3 regions of the Streptomyces sp. NPDC051183 genome follow, and region 3 is predicted to be linked to each of the others. Evidence: riboswitches for the same ligand, from Rfam matches in the RefSeq annotation. Region 3 holds a riboswitch; each other region holds the start of a gene.

Region 1 (7,344 bases), on a different contig from region 3:
GCCGCGCCCACTCCGCTGCCGGAGCGGCTGACTCCGATCACGGCCACGGAGCCCGGGGTCAGCAGCCGCTGCACCGAGCGGGCCTCGGCGCGCTGTTCGCGGGCGCGCTGCACGGCGAGGGACTCGGCGGTGGGTTCGAGGTCGAGGGTGAGGTGGACGGAGCCGTCCTCGAAGCTGCGCTTCTGCTGGTATCCGGCGTCCGTGAACACCTTGATCATCTTGTTGTTGGCGGGCAGCACTTCGGCGGCGAAGCGCCGGATCCCCCGCTCGCGGGCGACCGCCCCGATGTGTTCGAGCAGGGTGGAGGCCACGCCGCGGCCCTGGTGGGCGTCCTGTACGAGAAAGGCCACCTCGGCCTCGTCGGCGGGCCCGGTCGCCGGGCGGCCGTCGGAGCCGATCCGGTCGTAGCGGACGGTGCCGATGAACTCCCCGCCGATGGTCGCCGCGAGGCCGACCCGGTCCACGAAGTCGTGGTGGGTGAAGCGGTGCACGTCGCGGTCGGAGAGCCGCGGGTAGGGGGCGAAGAAGCGGTAGTACTTCGACTCGTCCGAGACCTGCTCGTAGAAGCTGACCAGGCGGCCCGCGTCCTCGGTGGTGATCGGCCTGATGCGGGCGGTGCCGCCGTCCCTGAGGACGACGTCCGCTTCCCAGTGTGCCGGGTACGAGGGGTCCGACTCGGTGGTCATGGGGCCACCTTAAGGGTCCTCCCGCTCAGGTGGCCCTGGCGCGGCGCATCGGGCAAGCTGACGCGAATCAGTGCAAGCTGGGGAAGGTCGAACGGCAGGGAGATTCGGGCCGAAGGTCGGTCGGAGCATTCCGGACGTCGTGAGAGACTGGTCTAGACAACCGTAAGAACCTGAAGGGCATCACCATGGCAGAGCGCCGCGTCAACGTCGGCTGGGCCGAGGGCCTGCACGCTCGTCCCGCCTCGATCTTCGTCCGCGCGACGACCGCTTCCGGCGTCCCGGTGACCATCGCGAAGGCCGGCGGCGACCCCGTCAACGCCGCCTCCATGCTGGCGGTTCTGGGCCTGGGCGCCCAGGGCGGCGAGGAGATCGTCCTCGCGTCCGACGCCGAGGGCGCCGAGGCGGCGCTGGACCGCCTCGCGAAGCTGGTCGCCGAGGGCCTCGAAGAGCTCCCCGAGACCGTCTGACCCCTTCGGGTTCGACCCGTACGGCGAAGCCGTGGCCACCGGAATACCGGCGGCCACGGCTTCACTGTTTTGCGGACGGCGGGCACGGGCCGGCCACGGTCCCCGACAATGCGCCACGAATAGCGGAATTCCGGCCGCCGACCCGGGTCGGAATTACGCGGAACGGCACGGCGCGGCACGGTATGACACGGACCCGCGAATTACCCGGGCCGCACGAATATCCGTCCTTTGTATACGGCGTTTGTTAATGCGGGCCGCTCGCCATGTTTACGGCAGGTTGCGAAGTCCTCACCCGCAACCGGTGCGCCCCCACCGCCCGCTCCGCGTGGACCGTGGTGAGCGCCCGGGCCCGCTCGGCGTCACCGCGCGCCACCGCGTCCACGATCGCCCCGTGCTCCGCCCAGGACTCCACCGGCCGCGCCGGGGCCTCCACCGAGTACATCCAGGCGATCTTGTGCCGCATCTGGGTGAGCAGCGCGATCAGCCCCGGGCTGCCGGACGCCTGGGCGAGGGTCTCGTGGAACCAGCCGCCCAGCGAGCGCAGATCCTCCCCCTGACCCCGCCTCGCCCGCTCCTGGCCCAGCCTGACCAGCCCGCGGAGCACCTTGAGGTGGGCCTCGCTGCGCCGCCGGGCGGCCCGGGCGGCGGCCAGCGGCTCCAGCAGCATCCGCACCTCCAGCAGGTCCGCGGCCTCCTGCTCGGTCGGCTCGGCCACACAGGCGCCCGCGTGCCGCCGGGTGGTGACGAACCCCTCGGACTCGAGCGTGCGCAGTGCCTCGCGCACCGGGACGCGCGAGACTCCGTAGCGGCGGGCCAGTACCTCCTCGGTGAGCCGGCTGCCCGGCCCGAAGACACCGGAGACGATGTCGTCACGGATTGCTGTGCATACCGCCTGCGCGGGAATACGCAAGACCGGACCTCCGCCTATTTCCGACTGCCGCCGTCATTGATGTGTATGTACGCGCGAGTGCGTACATCCGCGCACTGCAACTCTATTGCAACACACGATAATTTCCGAGGACGGCCGGAAATACGAAACATTCACACAACGCGAAGGCCCCGGCTCTGGGAGCCGGGGCCTTCGCGGAAGCGTGCGGTGCGGGTCAGACGGTGACGCCGTGCTGACGCAGGTACGCGATCGGGTCGATGTCCGAGCCGTAGTCGGCGCCGGTACGGGCCTCGAAGTGCAGGTGCGGGCCGCTGGAGTTGCCGGTGGAGCCCGACAGGCCGATCCTCTGGCCCGGGGTGACCTGCTGGCCGACGGAGACGCTCAGCGAGGACATGTGGCCGTACTGGGTGTAGGTGCCGTCGGCGTGCTTGATGACGACGTTGTTGCCGTACGCGCCGCCCCAGCCCGCCTCGACCACGGTGCCCAGGCCGACCGAGTGCACCTCGGTGCCCGAGGAGGCGTGGAAGTCGATGCCCGTGTGGCTGCCGGAGGACCACATGCCGCCGCCCGCGTGGTACTGCGTGCTGACGTAGGTGTCCTCGAGCGGCGAGACGAAGGTGTTGAGGCGCTTGCGCTCCTCCTCGCGGGCCGCGCGCTCGGCGGCCTCGCGCTCGGCCTTGGCCCGGGCTTCGGCCTTCGCCTTGGCTTCGGCGGCCCGCTGCTTCGCGTCGGCCTCGGCCTGCGCCTTGGCGGCCGCGGCTTCCGCGGCCCGCTGCTGGGAGTCGGCCTGGGCCTGGATCTCGTCCGCGAGATCGTCGGCCACGACGATGGTGTTCAGGCCGGTGTCCTCCATGGAGGGGGCCTTGTCCGCGGCGAACGCGGGACCGGCCAGGGAGCCGACGACGCCGGTGGCGGCGAGGGCGGCTACGCCGGCGTAGCCGGCGGTCTTGCGGCTCATACGACTGGAACCACGGTGCTTGCCGGCGGCACGACTGCCAAACGCCATGAAGGGGCTGATCCTTTCCTTCCCTCTCGCCTACCGGGTTAGCTGACGGGTTCGGAGCAGGAAGGTCTCCTACGGGCCTCCTCTTGCGAGGCGGTCCGATTCACCCCAGGGACTGATGTGGGTCCCCGGCTCCCCAGGCTCGCGCCTGACGGGGACTCGGCGATCGCTGTCCGGTGCCGCGGGCGCGGCGGGTACAACTGACGGACAGCACGGCCGACGCTAGGCGGATCATCAGTCAATCGCCAAACAGACACGCCTTTTTGTTGCGTACGCCACAGCACATTCGAGCAACCTCATCCCTAAACGGACAAAAGGGGCTCCGACGGATGAACCGTCGGAGCCCCTCCCGTGCCGCCCGACTGGACGGCACTTCGGGCCGTCAGTTGGAGACGACGCTCACGTCACCGATCCCCAAGGCCCGTACCGGCTCCTCGATCTGGGCCGCGTCGCCCACCAGAACCGTGACCAGCCGGTCCACCGGGAAGGCGCTGACGACCGCCGAAGTCGCCTCCACCGTGCCGGTTTCGGCGAGCCGCGCGTACAACTGCGCCTGGTAGTCGTCCGGCAGCTCCTGCTCGACCTGGTCGGCGAGGGTGCCCGCGACCGAGGCCGCCGTCTCGAACTTCAGCGGGGCCACGCCCACCAAGTTCTGCACCGCCACGTCACGTTCGGCATCGGTCAGGCCGCCCTCAGCCAGGGTCCGGAGCACCTTCCAGAGGTCCTCCAGCGCCGGGCCGGTGTTCGGGGTGTCCACCGAGCCGCTGATGGCGAGCATCGAGGCGCCCTTGCCGTCGGCGGTGGAGCGCAGCACCTGGCCGAAGGCGCGCACGCCGTACGTGTACCCCTTCTCCTCGCGCAGCACCTTGTCCAGGCGCGAGGTGAGAGTGCCGCCCAGGCAGTACGTGCCGAGCACCTGGGGCGCCCAGACGCGGTCGTGCCGGTCCGGTCCGATGCGGCCGATCAGCAGCTGCGTCTGGACCGCTCCGGGCCGGTCGACGATGACGACGCGGCCGGTGTCGTCGGCAGTGATCGGCGGGACGGGGCGCGGCGCGGTGGTGTCGCCGGTCCAGCTGCCCAGGGTGTCGGCCAGGACCGCGTCCAGGTCGATCCCCGTCAGGTCGCCGACGACCACCGCGGTGGCGGTGGCGGGGCGCACGTGGGCCTCGTAGAAGGCGCGTACGGCCGCCGAGTCGATACGGGCGACCGTGTCCTCGGTGCCCTGACGCGGGCGGGACATCCGCAGCGAGGCCGGGAAGAGCTCCTTGGAGAGCTGCTTGGCGGCGCGGCGCTGCGGGTTGGCCAGCTCGTGCGGGATCTCGTCGAGCCGGTTGCGCACCAGCCGGTCCACCTCGGAGTCGGCGAAGGCGGGCGCGCGCAGCGCCTCGGCGAGCAGCCCCAGCGCCTTGGGCAGCCGGGAGGCCGGGACCTCCAGGGAGACCCGGATGCCCGGGTGGTCGGCGTGCGCGTCGAGGGTGGCGCCGCAGCGCTCCAGCTCGGCCGCGAACTCCTCGGCGGAGTGCTTGTCGGTGCCCTCGGACAGCGCGCGGGCCATGATGGTGGCCACGCCGTCGAGGCCCTCGGGCTCCGCGTCGAGCGGGGCGGCGAGGTTGATCTCGACCGCGATCACCTGCTGGCCCGGCCGGTGGCAGCGCAGCAGGGTCAGGCCGTTGGGCAGCTCCCCGCGGTCGGGGGCCGGGAAGGCCCACGGCTGCGGCTCGCCGGCCTGCGGGCGCGGGTGGAAGGTCATCGTGACGGCTGCGGTGTCGCTCACTGCTCCGCCCCCTCGTTCTCGTCGGACTCGTCGTGCTGGTCGGACTCGTCGGCCGCGATGGGCTCGTAGACGAGCACCGCGCGGTTGTCCGGGCGCAGTCGGGCCGCGGCCACGGCCTGCACCTCCTCGGCGGTGATGTCCAGGACGCGCTGGACCGCGGTCAGCGCCAGCTGCGGGTCGCCGAACAGCACCGCGAAGCGGCACAGTTCGTCGGCGCGGCCGGCCACCGTGCTCAGCCGGTCCAGCCACTCGCGCTCCAGCTGCGCCTGCGCGCGCTCCATCTCCTCGGCCGTCGGGCCCTCGGCGGCGAACCGCGCGAGCTCCTCGTCCACGGCCGCCTCGATGGCGGGGATCTCGACCCCGCTGGAGGTCTTGACGTCCAGCCAGCCCAGCGAGGGCGCCCCGGCCAGGCGCAGCATGCCGAAGCCGGCCGCGACGGCCGTCTGGTCGCGGCGTACCAGCCGGTTGTGCAGCAGCGAGGACTCGCCGCCGCCCAGGATGGTCAGCGCCACGTCGGCGGCGTCGCACTCGCGGGTGCCGTCGTGCGGCAGCCGGTAGGCCGCCATCAGCGCACGCGCGGGCACCTCCTCGACGATCTCCTCGCGCAGCTGCTCCCCGATGACGTCGGGCAGCGAGCCGTCGCGGGGCGGCTGCTTGCCGTCGTGCGAGGGGATGGTGCCGAAGTACTTCTCGACCCAGGCGAGCGTCCGCTCGGGATCGATGTCGCCGACGACCGACAGCACCGCGTTGTTGGGCGCGTAGTACGTACGGAAGAAGTTGCGCGCGTCCTCCAGGGACGCGGCGTCCAGGTCGGCCATGGAACCGATCGGGGTGTGGTGGTACGGGTGGCCCTCGGGGTACGCCAGGGCGGTCAGCTTCTCGAAGGCCGTGCCGTACGGGACGTTGTCGTACCGCTGGCGGCGCTCGTTCTTCACGACGTCGCGCTGGTTCTCCATGGACTCGTCGTCCAGGGCGGCGAGCAGCGATCCCATCCGGTCCGCTTCCAGCCAGAGCGCGAGCTCCAGCTGGTGCGTCGGCATCGTCTCGAAGTAGTTGGTGCGCTCGAAGCTGGTGGTGCCGTTGAGGGAGCCGCCGGCGCCCTGGACCAGTTCGAAGTGTCCGTTGCCCGGTACGCTCGCCGAGCCCTGGAACATCAGGTGCTCGAAGAGGTGAGCCAGGCCGGTGCGTCCCTTGACTTCGTGGCGCGAGCCGACGTCGTACCAGAGGCAGACCGCGGCGACCGGGGTCAGGTGGTCCTCGGAAAGCACCACGCGCAGGCCGTTGGCCAGCCGGTGCTCGGTCGCTGTCAGGCCGCCGGAGCCGGCCTGAGCTGTGGCCGTGTGACCCATGGGCATGTGGTCCCTTCGATCGCGATGCAGAGATTTCTGTCAGACCTGCCACTGTATGCAAGCGTGTCGGCGACCGGAGAAGTTCCCGGCCCACTCCTGGGTCGGAGTCGGCGTTGTCGGTGGCTCGGGCCACAATGGTCCGCGTCGTACCGTCGAAAGACACCCCAGCAGGACCCAGCAGGACCCAGCCAGCAAGATCCAGCCAGTACTTCCAGCCAGACCCCGCCCCACCCGTGAGACCCAGCTCATCCCGATTCTTGGTTAAGGAGCCGCGCAGCGATGGCCCGCCGCAGCACGAAGACCCCGCCGCCGGAGGATTTCGAGGAGAAGATCCTCGACATCGACGTCGTCGACGAAATGCAGGGCTCCTTCCTCGAGTACGCGTACTCGGTGATCTACTCCCGCGCCCTGCCCGACGCCCGGGACGGCATGAAGCCGGTCCACCGCCGCATCGTCTACCAGATGAACGAGATGGGCCTGCGCCCCGACCGCGGGTACGTGAAGTGCGCCCGTGTCGTCGGCGAGGTCATGGGCAAGCTGCACCCGCACGGTGACGCCTCCATCTACGACGCCCTCGTCCGCATGGCGCAGCCCTTCTCCATGCGGCTGCCGCTCGTCGACGGCCACGGCAACTTCGGCTCGCTCGGCAACGACGACCCGCCGGCCGCGATGCGCTACACCGAGTGCAAGATGGCCGACGCCACGTCGCTGATGACGGAGTCGATCGACGAGGACACCGTCGACTTCACCGCGAACTACGACGGCCAGGAGCAGGAACCGGTCGCGCTGCCCGCGGCGTACCCGAACCTGCTGGTCAACGGCGCCTCCGGGATCGCGGTCGGCATGGCCACCAACATGGCCCCGCACAACCTGGGCGAGGTCATCGCCGCCGCCCGGCACCTGATCCGCTACCCGCAGGCGGACCTGGAGGCGCTGATGCGCTTCGTGCCGGGTCCCGACCTGCCCACGGGCGGCCGGATCGTCGGGCTCTCGGGCATCAAGGACGCGTACGAGAGCGGTCGCGGCACCTTCAAGATCCGCGCGACGGTGGCCGTGGAGAACGTGACGGCGCGCCGCAAGGGCCTGGTCGTCACGGAACTGCCCTTCACGGTTGGTCCCGAGAAGGTCATCGCGAAGATCAAGGACCTGGTCGGCTCGAAGAAGCTCCAGGGCATC
Region 2 (7,344 bases), on a different contig from region 3:
CTGCGGTACGCGGGTCAGTACTCCCGGGGCGCGCGGCCCGAGGGGTTGTGCCAGTGCGGCGACGGGCGGTTCAGGAACCACTCGCCGAAGCCCAGCGGGCGGCCGCCGGGGCCGTGGCCCCGGCCGGCGGCGGGTGCGGAGTCGTAGAAGATCCGGCCGGGCCGGGCGCCGAGTTCTTCCAGGAGGTACGAGGTCTCGTCGACGAACAGCGGCGGACCGCTCAGGTAGACGTCCTGGTCGGGCCAGAGCCCGCGGTTGCTGAGCGCGGTCGCGAGCCGGTCGGTGGCCTGGTTGCGGTGCTGCCCCGGGGCCGGGGTGATGTAGGTGACGCCGAGCCAGCGGAAGGCCGCGGCGTACTCGTCGATGAGCGGGCGGTCGTAGAGGTGGGCGGCGTCCCGGGCCACCACGAAGAGCCGTACGTCCTGATCGGGAGGGTGCTGCGCGAGGTCCTCCAGCATGGCGCGGATCGGCGCCCAGCCGGTGCCGGCGGCTATGAGGCTGACCGGGCGGTCCGCGCGGCGGAAGGTCAGCTGCCCGCCGGCCGCGCCGAGCCGCAGCATCTCGCCGGGCTGCACGTCGCGGACCAGGGCGGGGCTGAGCCGCCCCTGCTCGATGCGGCTGACGTGCAGGTCGAGGGTGTGGTCGGCGCGGGGCGCGTTGCCGATGGAGTACGTGCGCCAGGTCGTCGGGACCCGGTCGCTGCTCACGCTGACGTACTGGCCGGGCAGATGGGGGAGCGGGGCGTGCGGCCGCAGGGTCAGCACGCCGATGTCCTGCCCGTACTGGAGGTGGCGTACGACCTCGGCGTCCCACCACGGCGGGTCCTCGCTCGCACCGGCGCCGGCCGTCATCGCGTCGGCCATCACCTGGTAGGCCTCGGACCAGGCCTTCTCCACCTGCGGGGTCCAGGCGCCCGCGGAGGCCTCGGCGAGCGCGGCCAGCAGGCTGGAGCCGACGGCGGCGTAGTGCTCGGGGCCGACCAGGAACTTGCGGTGGTCGCGGCCCAGGTCGCGCAGGTAGGGGAGAAGGCTCTCGTTCTCCAGATGGGCGATCACATGGGTGAGCGCGGCGAAGAGCCGGTCCCGCTGCCGTTCCATGTCCTCGAAGGAGACGGGGAAGAGCGCACGGATCCCGGGGTTGTGCCAGAACAGGTGGGAGTAGAAGAACTTGACCGCGTGCTCGGCCCGTCTCTCCACCACCGCGAAGCTGCTTTTCAAGATCCTCACATCCACAGGACCGAAAGTAGGAATGCCGGACATGGCCAGGTCAAGCGATGGCGGATCTGCGGACAGCCGCGACGAACCACCCATATGGGGTGCGGGTCTACCCAGGGGATACCGTCGACGGGTGCATCAGCAGACCCCCGCAGACCCCGCCGACGCTCCCTCCGCCCAGGGCCCGACCCTGTTCGACTGGGAGTTCGCGACCGACCCGTACCCCGCCTACGCCTGGCTGCGCGAGCACTCGCCCGTGCACCGCACCAAGCTCCCCAGCGGGGTCGAGGCCTGGCTGGTGACCCGGTACGCAGATGCCCGCCAGGCCCTCGCCGACCAGCGGCTCAGCAAGAATCCGGCGCACCACGCGGAGCCCGCGCACGCCAAGGGCAAGACGGGCATCCCGGGCGAGCGCAAGGCGGAGCTGATGACGCACCTGCTCAACATCGACCCGCCGGACCACACCCGGCTGCGGCGGCTGGTGTCGAAGGCGTTCACCCCGCGCCGCGTCGCCGAGTTCACCCCGCGGGTGCAGGAGCTGACCGACCACCTCATCGACCGGTTCGCGAGCAAGGGGGAAGCGGACCTCATCCACGAGTTCGCCTTCCCGCTCCCCATCTACGCCATCTGCGAGATGCTCGGCGTACCGCGCGAGGACCAGGACGACTTCCGCGACTGGGCCGGGATGATGATCCGGCACGGCGGCGGCCCGCGGGGCGGGGTCGCCCGCTCGGTCAAGCAGATGCGGACCTACCTCGGTGAACTCATCCACCGCAAAAGGGATGATCTGGGCAATGACCTGATCTCCGACCTGATCCGGGCCAGTGACCACGGCGACCACCTGACGGAGGCCGAGGCCACGGCCATGGCCTTCATCCTGCTCTTCGCCGGCTTCGAGACGACCGTGAACCTCATCGGCAACGGAGTCCACTCCCTCTTCATGAATCCGGACCAGCGCGAGCGCCTCCAGGCCTCCCTCGCGGCCGGCGAGACCGGCCTGCTGGAGACGGGCGTGGAGGAGCTGCTGCGCTACGACGGCCCCGTGGAGCTGGCCACCTGGCGGTTCGCCACCGAGGCGCTGACCCTCGGCGGCCGGGACATCGCGGCGGGCGATCCGGTGCTGGTGGTCCTGGCGGCCGCCGACCGGGACCCCGAGCGGTTCGCCGAACCGGACACGCTCGACCTCTCCCGGACGGACAACCAGCACCTCGGATACGGGCACGGGATCCACTACTGCCTGGGCGCACCGCTGGCCCGGCTCGAAGGGCAGACGGCGCTTGCGACTTTGCTGACGCGTCTGCCGGATCTGGAACTTGCCGCTCCGCCCGAGGACCTGCGCTGGCGCGGCGGACTGATCATGCGTGGCCTGCGCACCCTTCCCGTCCGCTTCACACCCCGCAACGAGTGAAGGCACACTGACCCGCAGTCAGTTTCCGTCGAAACTTGTGACAAGCGTTCGATGGCCGCTAGGTTCTGCCGTTACCCCGCCGTTATGCGAAAGGTGCACCCTCATGCGTTCCGGGAACGGCCGCCACAGACGCCCCCGCCAGGTCCCCGCGATTGTCGTCACCGCAGGAGTCACAGGCTCCGCGCTGGCCCTGCCGCTGCTCGCCGCCACGGGCGCGAGCGCGGCCGAGACCTCCACGTGGGACAAGGTCGCCGAATGCGAGAGCGGCGGCACCTGGAGCGCCAACTTCGGCAGCGGTGCGTACGGCGGGCTCCAGTTCACCGAGGATCAGTGGAAGGGTGCCGGCGGGCTCGACTTCGCGCCCCGCGCCGACCTGGCCAGCCGTTCGCAGCAGATCGCCGTCGCCGAACGCGTGCTGGCGGCCCAGGGGCCCCAGGCGTGGCCGATGTGCGCGGCGTCGGCCGGTCTGACCCAGCAGGCGCCGGCCGCGGACGTGGACCCGGGCACGCCCGGCAGCCGCGCCTCCGTCGCCCCGTCCCCGTCCCGCCCGGACGACTCCGTACCGGTCGGCGGGTCCGGCGACCGGGCCACGGACTTCGGGGCTCCCACGCAGACCTCCCCGAGCCCGTCGGGCACGCCGTCCTTCCTGCTGCCCGACGTCCCGCTCGGGCCGCCCAGCGGACTGCCCGTCATGCCGGACCCGGTCCCGGACCTGCCGACGACGGCCCCGACGACCCCGGTCGCCCCGGTCGACCCGGCGGCGCCCTCCACGGGCCCCTCGGCGCCCACGACGGCTCCCGTGGCCCCCACGACGCCGGCCGCCCCGGGCGCGCCCTCCGCGGACCCGAGCGCCCCTGCGACCCCCGGAGCCCCGGGCACCCCCGGCGCTCCGGCCGAGGGCGGCGGCAAGCACCGCGGGGAGCCCGCGGTCGAGGCTCCCGTCGCATCTGATGCCGCGTCGGAACCGAAATACACCGTGAAGGAGGGCGACAGCCTGGCCGCCATCGCGGACGCCAACGACCTCAAGGGCGGCTGGAACGCGCTCTATGCGGCCAATGAGCAGGTCATCGGCGAGGACGCCAACTTGATCAAGCCCGGCCAGAATCTGGATCTAACCCAGAAATAGGGGCACTTAGGACACCCGAAAACAGCTGATTGTCTGTTTTGGGCAAGTGAGACATGTGTCTCTTCCGGTCAACTGGCGTGTCTGGTCCGGAGGCTTCCGCAAACCCCGTCCTCACCTGCGCAAACGCTGGTCCGGAGAGCGCAAGTAGGCCCCGTTTCTCCCCGATGGCGCTCGTTGAACATCGGGGAGAGACCTGCCTACCTTCTGAATCGCTCGCCACCGCGGGCTCCTTCGACCGCATCGCCGAATCCTGCCGGCGGACGGGGGGAACAGTCGTCGCGCAAGCGCCGAAGGCAGGAGCGGGGGAACCAAGGTAGGCGCCGGGAGCGGCCGTTGAGAGACGGTCACGCCACCGGCTAGGGGTTAAGCGGTGCGCTAGGTCGCACCGCCGGGCAACTCACTCGCCCGAACCCGACAGCTCACCTCGTAGGCGTCGGTGAGGAGAAACCTCATGCTGCTTTCCGGCAAGGGCAAGCACCGTCGCGGCTCCAAGGCCGTCCGCATCGCAACGCTCGCCGGTGTCGCCGGTGTCGCCGTCGCCGCCCCCCTGATGGCCGCGGGCACCGCCTCGGCCGCCACCGCCTCCCAGTGGGACAAGGTCGCGCAGTGCGAGGCCGGCGGCAACTGGGCCATCAACACGGGCAACGGCTACTACGGCGGCCTGCAGTTCTCGTCCTCCACCTGGGCCGCCTACGGCGGCAAGGCGTACGCCGCGCAGGCCAACCAGGCCACCAAGGCCCAGCAGATAGCCATCGCCGAGAAGGTCCTCAAGGGCCAGGGCAAGGGCGCATGGCCGTCCTGTGGCGTGGGCCTGACCAACGCCGCGTACAACGGCGGCGCGGCCGAGACCCCGGCCAAGCCCAAGGCCGAGCCCAAGAAGGAGCAGAAGGCCGCGCCGAAGAAGGAGACCAAGCGCTCCGAGACCCCGGCGCCGGCCAAGCCGAAGGCGGAGACCCCGGCCAAGCCGAAGACCGAGGCCCCGAAGACCGGCAACGGCTCGTACGAGGTCAAGTCCGGCGACACCCTGGGCACCATCGCCGACGCCAACGGCGTCAAGGGCGGCTGGGAGAAGCTCTACGAGCTCAACAAGGACATCGTCTCCGACGCCGACCTGATCTTCCCGGGCCAGAAGCTGAAGCTCAGCTGAATCCTGCGGTAACACCCCACCGCCCGGCGCGTCCCCCGATGCGCCGGGCGGTGGTGTGCGCCGGGCGTCCTGGCCGGTGAGAGCCCGATGATCAAGAGACCTATGTCCCGGAAGAGGGGTATTCGGACCCTTTTTCGTCCCAGGACCCGGGCGGTCGGCCGGCCGAGTGCCCGGAGCCGGTTAGGCTCTAGTCGGCAAAGGCCATCCCACGGCCTGACGCCACCGCACACCCAGCGTCACATCCCAGAAGGAGATGCTCGTGCCGTCCATCGACGTCGTCGTAGCCCGGGAAATCCTGGACTCCCGAGGCAACCCCACGGTCGAGGTCGAGGTGGGCCTCGACGATGGCAGCACCGGCCGTGCTGCAGTTCCGTCCGGCGCCTCCACCGGTGCCTTCGAGGCCATCGAGCTCCGTGACGGTGACCCCAACCGTTACATGGGCAAGGGCGTCGAGAAGGCCGTCCTGGCCGTCATCGAACAGATCGGCCCGGAGCTCGTCGGCTACGACGCCACCGAGCAGCGCCTGATCGACCAGGCCATGTTCGACCTGGACGCCACCGACAACAAGGGCTCGCTCGGCGCCAACGCCATCCTCGGCGTGTCCCTCGCCGTCGCGCACGCCGCGTCCGAGGCCTCGGACCTCCCGCTCTTCCGCTACCTCGGCGGTCCGAACGCGCACCTGCTGCCCGTTCCGATGATGAACATCCTCAACGGTGGGTCGCACGCCGACTCCAACGTCGACATCCAGGAGTTCATGATCGCCCCCATCGGCGCGGAGTCCTTCTCCGAGGCGCTGCGCTGGGGTGCCGAGGTCTACCACACCCTGAAGAAGGTCCTGCACACCAAGGGCCTCTCCACCGGTCTGGGCGACGAGGGCGGCTTCGCCCCGAACCTGGAGTCCAACCGCGCCGCGCTCGACCTCATCATCGAGGCCATCAAGCAGGCCGGCTACACCCCGGGCAAGGACATCGCGCTCGCGCTCGACGTCGCCGCGTCCGAGTTCTACAAGGACGGCAAGTACGAGTTCGAGGGCCAGTCCCGCTCGGCCGCCGAGATGACCGACTACTACGCCGAGCTCGTCGAGGCGTACCCGCTGGTCTCCATCGAGGACCCGCTGTTCGAGGACGACTGGGACGGCTGGAAGACCATCACCGACCGCCTCGGTGCCAAGGTCCAGATCGTCGGCGACGACCTGTTCGTCACCAACCCCGAGCGCCTGGCCCGCGGCATCGAGGAGGGCTCCGCGAACGCCCTGCTCGTGAAGGTGAACCAGATCGGTTCGCTGACCGAGACCCTGGACGCCGTCGAGATGGCCCAGCGCAACGGCTTCAAGTGCATGATGTCGCACCGCTCCGGCGAGACCGAGGACGTCACCATCGCCGACCTCGCCGTCGCCGTGAACTGCGGCCAGATCAAGACCGGCGCCCCGGCCCGCTCGGACCGCGTCGCCAAGTACAACCAGCTGCTGCGCATCGAGGAGATCCTCGACGACGCCGCGGTGTACGCGGGCCGCAGCGCCTTCCCGCGCTTCAAGGGCTGATCACCGCCCCACGGCGCTGGCTGGCCTCCGTACGTCCCCGCACTCGGTCCCGTACCGTGTGCGGGGACGTATTGCGTAGTGCGTATATAGGGGAGGCGGAAACATGGCCGGGAACCGGGATCGGTTCTCCACCTTCTCGACCGCGACCAGACTCAAGCAGCTCGGCGAGCGGACCGCCGCCCACGTCTACCGCTCGCAGTCGCGCCGGCAGGTCCGCCGCAGCCGGCTCACCGGCCGGGCCGCCCTGCTCGTGCTCGTCCTCTGTACGCTGGTCGTCGCCCTCGCGTATCCGATGCGCCAGTACGTCTCCCAGCGCTCGGAGATCACGAAGCAGCGGAAGGCGGCAGTCTCCGCGCGCGACCGGCTGGAACGGCTGCGCGACGAGAAGGCCCGCTGGCAGGACAACGCGTACGCGGAGCAACAGGCGCGCAAGCACCTGCACTTCGTGCGCCCGGGCGAGATCAGCTACATCATGACCGACCCGGGGGCCGCGGCCCCCGAGCACCGCCGCGACGGACAGTCCGCGACCGACCGCCCCTGGTACTCGAACGTCTGGGACGGCGTCGACAAGGCCGACCGCCCCGGCGACTGACCCACCCACACCCAGCACAACCGAACGAAGAGACTTCCTCCAGGCATGCAGACGCCCCCGCCCCAGACCGACCGGACCGAGCCGACCGACGCGGACATCGAGGCGTTCGAGCAGCAGCTCGGCCGCCCGCCGCGCGGGCTGCGCGCCATCGCGCACCGCTGCCCCTGCGGCCAGCCGGACGTGGTGGAGACCGCCCCGCGGCTCCCCGACGGCACCCCCTTCCCGACGCTGTACTACCTGACGTGCCCCCGCGCCGCCGGTGCCATCGGCACGCTGGAGGCCAACGGCGTGATGAAGGAGATGCAGGCCCGGCTCGC
Region 3 (7,344 bases):
GGGACCGACGGCCGGCGGGGATGCCACCGGAGCGCGGCCCACCGGGGACGAGGCCGCAGCAGCCACCGCGGGCACAGCGGCCGGCCCGGCGGCGACGAAGGGGCGCCACCAGGGCTCGCGCGGAGCGTCGGCGGCTCCGGGCTCGAAGGGCTGGCCGGGCACCGGCAGGGCGATGGCCGCCCCGGCGCCCTCGGCCGCGGCCACCGTGCCCTCACCGGGCTCGTCCCACGAGTGCGGGGCCAGGTTGAAGGTTCCCCAGTGGATCGGCAGCATCGTGCCGTGCGGGGTACCGCCCTGGAGGTCGAGGTGGGCGCGCATCCCCTCTTCCGGGGTCATGTGGATGTCGGGCCAGTACTCGGAGTAGGCCCCGATCTGGATCATCGTGGCGTCGAAGGGACCGTGCTCGGCGCCGATCTCCTTGAACCCGGGGAAGTACCCGGTGTCCCCGCTGTGGTAGATCCGGTGCTCGTCGCCCGCGACGGCCCAGGAGGCCCACAGGGTGAACTGCTGGTTGCGCAGCCCGCGGCCGCAGAAGTGCCGGGCCGGGGTCGCCGTGAGCGAGAGGCCGGCGATCTTGGTGGTCTCGTTCCAGTCCAGCTCGCGCATCCGGTCGGCCGGGACGCCCCAGCGCTCCAGGTGCGCGCCGACGCCGAGCGGCACGGCGAAGACCGTGTCCGTACCCGCCAGCTGCTTGATCGTCGGCAGGTCCAGGTGGTCGTAGTGGTCGTGCGAGATCACCACGGCGTCGACCGGGCCGAGCGAGGCCAGCGGCACCGGTACGGGGTGCAGCCGCTTGGGTCCGGCGAAGGGGAAGGGAGAGCACCGCTCACCCCACACCGGGTCGAACAGCACCCGCCGCCCGTCGATCTCCGCGAGCACGCTGGAGTGCCCCATCCAGGTCAGCCGCAAGCCGCTGACCGGCGGTTTCGCCAGCTCCGCCAGGGTGGTCGGGTAGACCGGGACGGGCGCGCCGGGGTTGCGCCGGATCCGCTGTTCCTTGTGGAAGTAGATCTTGGCGAACTCCAGCATCGACCCGGACGGCCTGGTCCTGGCCCCGACCGGGTTCTGGAACACACCGTCGGCGAAGTTCGGCGAGCGGTGGATCCGCTCCAGGCGCGCGCCGGACGGGTCCGCGCCGAAGGCTTCGGGCCGCATGGCGCGCAGCCGTGGACGCAGGGAACGGGAGCCGGTCAAGGCGCCTCCTGACGGGGTGGGGGCGGGACGGTCGGGCGGCTTACGACCATCCCAACGCGTACCGGTCCCGAAGGATTCCGATCCGTACTCGCCATCATGCGCCGCTCCACTGCCTCTAGAGCGGCAGCAGGTCCGGTCGCTTCGCCTCGACGTGGTCCCCGGAGGACTCCCCGCGCAGCCGGCGGCCGATCCACGGCACCAGGTACTCGCGGGCCCACTGGATGTTGTCCCGGGTCACGTCCACCGAGCCGCGCGGCTGCTGCGGCGGCCAGGGCTGGTCCGGATCGGCGGGCACGTCCAGGCCGAGCACCTGGGCGGCGCGCAGCGCGACCCGGGTGTGGCCCTCGGGCGAGAGGTGCAGCCGGTCCTCGTCCCAGGCCCGCCGGTCCTGTACGGACTTCAGGGACCAGAGGTCGAGCACCGGGCAGTCGTACCGGTCGGCGATCGCGCGCACGTGGGCGCTGTACGTCGCCACCTTGCCCCGCAGGTGCTTGAGGACCGGTACGCCGCGGGTGTCGAAGCCGGTGGTGATCATGACCTGGCCGACGGATCCGGTGAGGTCGGCGACGGCCGCCTCGAACCGCTCGGCCACGTCGTCCGGGTCGCTGCCGGGCCGGATGATGTCGTTGCCGCCCGCGCAGAAGGTCACCAGGTCGGGTGCGAGCTCCTTGGCCCGCGGAACCTGCTCCGCCACGATCTGGTCGAGGAGCCGCCCCCGGACGGCCAGGTTCGCGTACCGGAACCGGTCTTCTTCGCGCCGATCGGCCAGGAGCACGGCCAGCCGGTCCGCCCAGCCGAGAAACGTTTCTCCGGGTCCCGGGTCCCCCACGCCCTCGGTGAAGCTGTCCCCGATCGCCGCGTACGAGCCGATGGTCTTGAGTGTCGTCGTCGTCGCTGCCACGAGACCACATCCTTCACCCCGGCGCGTGACCTACGCCACCGTAGGCAGGGGTTGACGGGCCGTGATTTATACCACCCGACGGGTGAGGAATAACAGCGCGTGAGGCCGGGACCCCCCTCGGGTCCCGGCCTCACGCGGGTCCGGTCTCCGCCGGAGCGCCCGGCGGAGGGGCCGTCAGATGCTGACGCCCTTGGAGCGGAGGTAGGCCAGCGGGTCGATGTCGGAGCCGTAGGACGGGCCGGTGCGGATCTCGAAGTGGAGGTGCGGGCCGGTCACGTTGCCGGTGGCGCCGGAGAGGCCGATGCTCTGCCCGGCGGTGACGCTCTGGCCGACCGAGACCGACAGCTGGGAGAGGTGGCCGTACTGGGAGTACTTGCCGTCGGCGTGCCGGATGACGACCTCGTTGCCGTACGCGCCGCCCCAGCCCGCGGAGACGACGGTGCCCGCGCCGACGGCCTTGATGGTGGTGCCGGTGCTCGCGATGAAGTCGACGCCCGTGTGGTAGCCGCTGGACCACATGGCACCGGCGGTCTTGTAGGCGGTGGAGACGCCGCCGCCGACCGGGGAGACGAAACCGGAGGACGGCGCGGCCTGCTGCTCGGCGGGCGCAGCGGGAGCGGCCGGCGCGGCCTGGGCCTCGACCGCGGGGGTGCCGGCGGCGGCACCGTCGGCCGAAGCCCGGTCGGCCTCATCGGCCCGGCCCTCGTCGTCGGAGGCGGGGTGCGCCGGGGCATCGGCCGGGGCATCAGCCGGGGCATCGGCCGGGGATTCGGCGGAGGACTGCTCGGCGGGGGCCGGAGCCTGCCTCGGGGCGGGCTCGGCGGCGGGTGCGGAGTCCCCCTGGGCGCCGAGCGTCAGCTTCAGCCCGGGGTGAATCAGCGAGGGGTCGGCGCCGACGGCCGCGCGGTTGTCGGCGTAGAGCTGCTGCCAGCCGCCGGTGAGGTGCTGCTGGGCGGCGATCTTGGAGAGGTGGTCGCCGGGGACGACGGTGTACACGGACGGCGCGGCCGCCGCGGCGGCGGGCGCGGCCTGCAGCGCCGCGGGAACCTGCGCGGCCACGACGGGCGCCGTGGCCGGGGCGGCGGCCGGGGCCGCCTGGGCGCCGACGGCTCCGAACAGCGGGAGCGCGAGGGCCGCGCCGCCGGTGCCTGCCATGGCGAAACCGCGGGATATAGAGGGGGACTTGGGACGGCGGTGCTTACCCTTTGCAGGCATGGCGAATTCCTCTCCGTCGCCTGCGAGGTGAGCTGTCGGGTTCGGACTGGAGATGTCCGGCCGTACATGAACAGCACATGCACGGCTTCACCCCGAGCCGTCCCGGTATAAAGATCCGGAACAGCGGCCTACCTGGTTCCCCCGCTCCTGCCGCGCGCGTGAATAGTCGGGTGCGGTTTCCGGATGGGGCAGGATTCGGCGGTCCATCCGGATCGAGAGCGAAGCTAATCGAGTTCGTCCACACGGAACAAGCCATGAATTCCCTGACGGAATCTCAAGGGTGATGGTCCGGCGGAATTCCGGTCACCCTGCGTCCATTCCGCGGCGGCAACGACCGCCCTGGGAAGGCAATTCGCCTTTGATGATCAGGCACTCACGGTCACCGTATGATCTGGCTCACGGGGACGCGCCCGATCTCGCCTGCACTTATGGCAAGTTGCCGCCAAGTAGTGCAATTCGGACATCCCCTCAACCACCCGGAGGAGCCGCCGTGACCCAGCAGATACCCCAGAGCCCGTCCACGGAACCGGGGCTGGCCGGAGTACGCAACTTCCGTGACGTGGGCGGCCTTCCGGCCGCCGGCGGACGCAGGGTCAAGACGGGACGACTGTTCCGAAGCGGACATCTCGCGCATGCCACCGAAACCGACGCAGAGTTCCTCGCGTCCCTCGGTCTGCACACCATCTTCGACTTCCGCAATGGCGCCGACCACGCGCTGGAGGGACAGGACGTGGAGCTGCCGGGCGTGCTCAACGTCAACATCCCGCTCTCGGACCCGGCGGACGGGCGGGAGTTCTGGAAGATGGTCCGCGACGGCGACCTCGACCAGCTCCGCTCGATCCTGGGCGACGGCAAGGCCGCGGCGCGGATGGCGAACTCGTACCGCACGATCATCAGGAACCGCACCGCCGAGCACAGCCGGGTGGTGCACGCCCTCGCCGAGGACAGCGTCCCGGCCCTGATGCACTGCGCGGCCGGCAAGGACCGGGCCGGGCTGTCGATCGCCGTCACCCTGCTCGCGCTCGGCGTCGAGCGCGAGGCGGTCTTGGCGGACTACCTGGAGTCGAACGCCCCGCACAACCGCTACCGGGTCCGCCGCGGCAGCCCTGCCCCCGAGGCCCGCTCCCCCGAGGTGATGGAGCTGCTCGCCCCGCTCTTCGACGCCCGCGCCGAGTACCTGGAGGCCGCCTTCGAGACCATCGACGGCCACTGGGGCAGCGTGGAGCGCTACCTCGCCGAGGGCCTCGGACTCGCGCCCGAGACCCTCGACCGGCTCCGCGACCGACTGCTCGACTGAGGCCGGCCCGGCGGGGCAGGCCGTCAGCCGTTGCTGACGGCCTGCTTCACCAGCGTCTTCCCGAAGTCCCACATCAGCCCGCCGCCGCCGTGCGCCTCGTCCATGACCTCCCGGAAGGCCCCGACGAACCGGTCCACGTCCGCCTCGTCCACGACGAGCGGCGGGATGAGTTTGATCACCTCCAGGTGGTCCCCGGAGACCTGCGTGAGGATCCGGTGCTTCTGGAGCAGCGGCACCACGACCATCTGCGCGAAGAGCCCCTTGCGGGCCGCCTGCAGCATCGTCCACCGGCTGCGCAGCCCCAGCGAGGACGGGCGGCCGAACTCGATCCCGATCATCAGGCCGCGCCCCCGCACCTCGTGCAGCAGCTCGTACCCGTCCACCAGCGCGGCGAGCCGCCCGCGCAGCAGGTCGCCCATGGCGCGGGCGTTGGCCACCACTTCCTCGTCCTCCATGACGGAGAGCACCGCCAGGCCGGCCGCCATCGCCTGCGCGTTGGAGCCGAAGCTGGCGGAGTGCACGAGCACCCGGTCCATGGACGAGTAGACCTTCTTGAAGATCCAGTCCCTGCCCAGGGTCGCGCCGACCGGGACATAGCCGCCCGACAGCGCCTTGGCCACGCAGACCAGGTCCGGCTCCACGCCCGGCTCGTGCTGGTACGCGTAGAAGTCGCCGGTACGTCCGAGGCCGGTCTGGACCTCGTCGGCGATCAGCAGCGCCTTGTGGCGGCGCAGCAGTTCCTGCGCGGCGGACAGGAAGCCGGGCGGGGCGGCGAGTACGCCCTTGCCCTGGATCGGCTCGACGACGAAGGCGGCGACGTCGCCCCGCTTCAGCTCCCGCTCCAGGGCGGCCAGATCCCCGAGCGCGATCTTCGTGTCGGGCAGCAGCGGCGCGAAGCCGTCCCGGAAGCCGCCCTCCCCGTTCACCGAGAGCGAGCCGGTGGTGAGCCCGTGGAAGGCGTGGTCGCAGTAGAGGACCCTGGGCCGCCCGGTGGCGTAGCGGGCGAACTTCAGGGCCGTCTCCACCGCCTCCGTGCCACTGTTGCCGAAGAAGACCCGCTCCAGGTGCGGGCTGTACGAGAGCAGCTTCTCGGCCAGCAGCCCCGGCAGCGGCTGGCAGTCGAAGCGGGTGAGGTCGGCGAGCTGGGCGTCCAGGACGTCGTGCAGGGCGCGCCGCACCACGGGGTGGTGCCGGCCCAGGCCCATCACGCCGAACCCGGCCAGCATGTCGAGGTAGTCGTTGCCCTCGGCGTCCCAGAAGTGGGCGCCCTCGGCCCGCTCGTAGACCTTGTCGAAGCCGATGGTGTGCAGCATCCGGGGCAGCTGGTGGTTGAGGTGGCGGGCGTGCAGCTCGTACCGCTCCCCGCCGCGCTCGGCCAGCAGGGCGCCGAGGTCGAAGCCCTTGCCCCCTCCTCCGGGTGCGGGCGTCATGCCGACTTGTCCCGGTTGCTGCCGAGCGTCTCCCGGGCCGCGCGCAGGGACTCCTTGAGCGAGCCCATGGTGGCCAGGACGGCGGTCGGCTCGTAGCCGCAGTGCGCCATGCAGTTCGCGCAGCGCGGGTCCTTGCCGCGGCCGTACTTGCTCCAGTCGGTCTCGTCGATCAGTTCCCGGTAGGTCGGCACGTACCCGTCGCTCATCAGATAGCAGGGGCGCTGCCAGCCGAAGAGGGAGTAATTCGGAATGGCCCAGGCCGTGCAGGGGAAATCGGCCTTGCCTTCCAGGAAGTCCAGGAAGAGCGGGGAGTGGTTGAGCCGCCAGCGCCGCCGGTTGCCGCCCGCGAAGGCCTTCTTGAAGAGTTCGCGGGTCTGTTCGACACCGAGGAAGTGCTCCTGGTCGGGAGCCTTTTCGTACGCGTAGGCGGGTGAGATCATCATCTCGTCCACCTGGAGGTCGTCATTGAGGTAGTTGAGCACCTCGATGATGGTCTGCGGGGTGTCGGTGTTGAAGAAGGTGGAGTTCGTGGTCACCCGGAACCCCCGCCGCTTCGCCTCCTTGATGGCCGCGACCGCTTCGTCGAACACGCCTTCCTTGGCCACCGACTCGTCGTGGCGTTCGCGCAGGCCGTCGATGTGCACGGCGAAGGCGAAATACGGGGACGGGGTGAAGTTCTCGATCTTCTTGCGGAGCAGCATCGCATTGGTGCAAAGGAAGACATACTTCCGCTTCGCCACCAACTGACGCACGATCTCGTGGATCTGCGGGTGCATCAAGGGCTCTCCGCCCGCGATGGAGACCATCGGGGCACCGGACTCCAGTACGGCGCCGACCGCCTGGGCCACCGGCATTCGCTGCTTGAGCACCCCGGCCGGGTGCTGGATCTTTCCGCACCCCTCACAGGCCAGGTTGCACGCGTAGAGCGGTTCCAGCTCGACGATCAGCGGGAACTTCTCGCGCTTGCGGAGCTTCTGTTCGAGAAGATAGGTCCCGACCCTGACGGTCTGGCGCAGCGGCATGGCCATCTGGCTCACCTCCTGGGGAGCAGCAAAGAACGGTGCCAGTCATAGAACGCGGGCAGTACGGCACGCAGTACGCGGAAGGCCGATATTCCACCGCGAACCGTGCCGATACGGACGAGCTCATGCTCCGGAGCGTCCACGATCACCCGTACGGCCGCAACCGGGCGGCCCGCGCCCGGCTCGACGCCGCCGCCGCGGGTCGCGGCAGCGGTCCAGAGGGTGGCCGCCGACTCCATGTCGACCCCGATGGCGCCGGTGGCGCGCAGTTGCGCGCGCTCCTGG

What was found. A riboswitch is a leader RNA that binds a small molecule or an ion and turns the genes downstream of it on or off. The one in region 3 is predicted to bind cyclic di-AMP.
Positions count from the first base shown of each region.
Region 1: another riboswitch for cyclic di-AMP. It lies ahead of AB0M99_RS13225 (M23 family metallopeptidase); the one in region 3 lies ahead of AB0M99_RS11830 (LysM peptidoglycan-binding domain-containing M23 family metallopeptidase).
Region 2: another riboswitch for cyclic di-AMP. It lies ahead of AB0M99_RS02370 (transglycosylase family protein); the one in region 3 lies ahead of AB0M99_RS11830 (LysM peptidoglycan-binding domain-containing M23 family metallopeptidase).

Region 1 is NZ_JBFBBA010000012.1:49,846-57,189, forward strand. Features, by position in the region: gene AB0M99_RS13210 (GNAT family N-acetyltransferase) at 1-686, opposite strand, end outside; gene AB0M99_RS13215 (HPr family phosphocarrier protein) at 872-1,153, shown strand; gene AB0M99_RS13220 (GntR family transcriptional regulator) at 1,398-2,063, opposite strand; gene AB0M99_RS13225 (M23 family metallopeptidase) at 2,257-3,048, opposite strand; cyclic di-AMP (ydaO/yuaA leader) riboswitch at 3,061-3,220, opposite strand; gene AB0M99_RS13230 (pitrilysin family protein) at 3,428-4,795, opposite strand; gene AB0M99_RS13235 (pitrilysin family protein) at 4,816-6,168, opposite strand; gene AB0M99_RS13240 (DNA topoisomerase IV subunit A) at 6,448-7,344, shown strand, end outside.
Region 2 is NZ_JBFBBA010000002.1:86,814-94,157, reverse strand. Features, by position in the region: gene AB0M99_RS02385 (globin domain-containing protein) at 15-1,226, opposite strand; gene AB0M99_RS02380 (cytochrome P450) at 1,348-2,622, shown strand; gene AB0M99_RS02375 (transglycosylase family protein) at 2,726-3,748, shown strand; cyclic di-AMP (ydaO/yuaA leader) riboswitch at 4,024-4,196, shown strand; gene AB0M99_RS02370 (transglycosylase family protein) at 4,200-4,895, shown strand; gene eno (phosphopyruvate hydratase) at 5,149-6,435, shown strand; gene AB0M99_RS02360 (septum formation initiator family protein) at 6,539-7,027, shown strand; gene AB0M99_RS02355 (DUF501 domain-containing protein) at 7,073-7,344, shown strand, end outside.
Region 3 is NZ_JBFBBA010000010.1:173,655-180,998, reverse strand. Features, by position in the region: gene AB0M99_RS11840 (MBL fold metallo-hydrolase) at 1-1,194, opposite strand, end outside; gene AB0M99_RS11835 (SGNH/GDSL hydrolase family protein) at 1,310-2,095, opposite strand; gene AB0M99_RS11830 (LysM peptidoglycan-binding domain-containing M23 family metallopeptidase) at 2,270-3,310, opposite strand; cyclic di-AMP (ydaO/yuaA leader) riboswitch at 3,315-3,521, opposite strand; gene AB0M99_RS11825 (tyrosine-protein phosphatase) at 3,801-4,607, shown strand; gene AB0M99_RS11820 (aspartate aminotransferase family protein) at 4,631-6,037, opposite strand; gene hpnH (adenosyl-hopene transferase HpnH) at 6,034-7,065, opposite strand; gene AB0M99_RS11810 (1-hydroxy-2-methyl-2-butenyl 4-diphosphate reductase) at 7,071-7,344, opposite strand, start outside.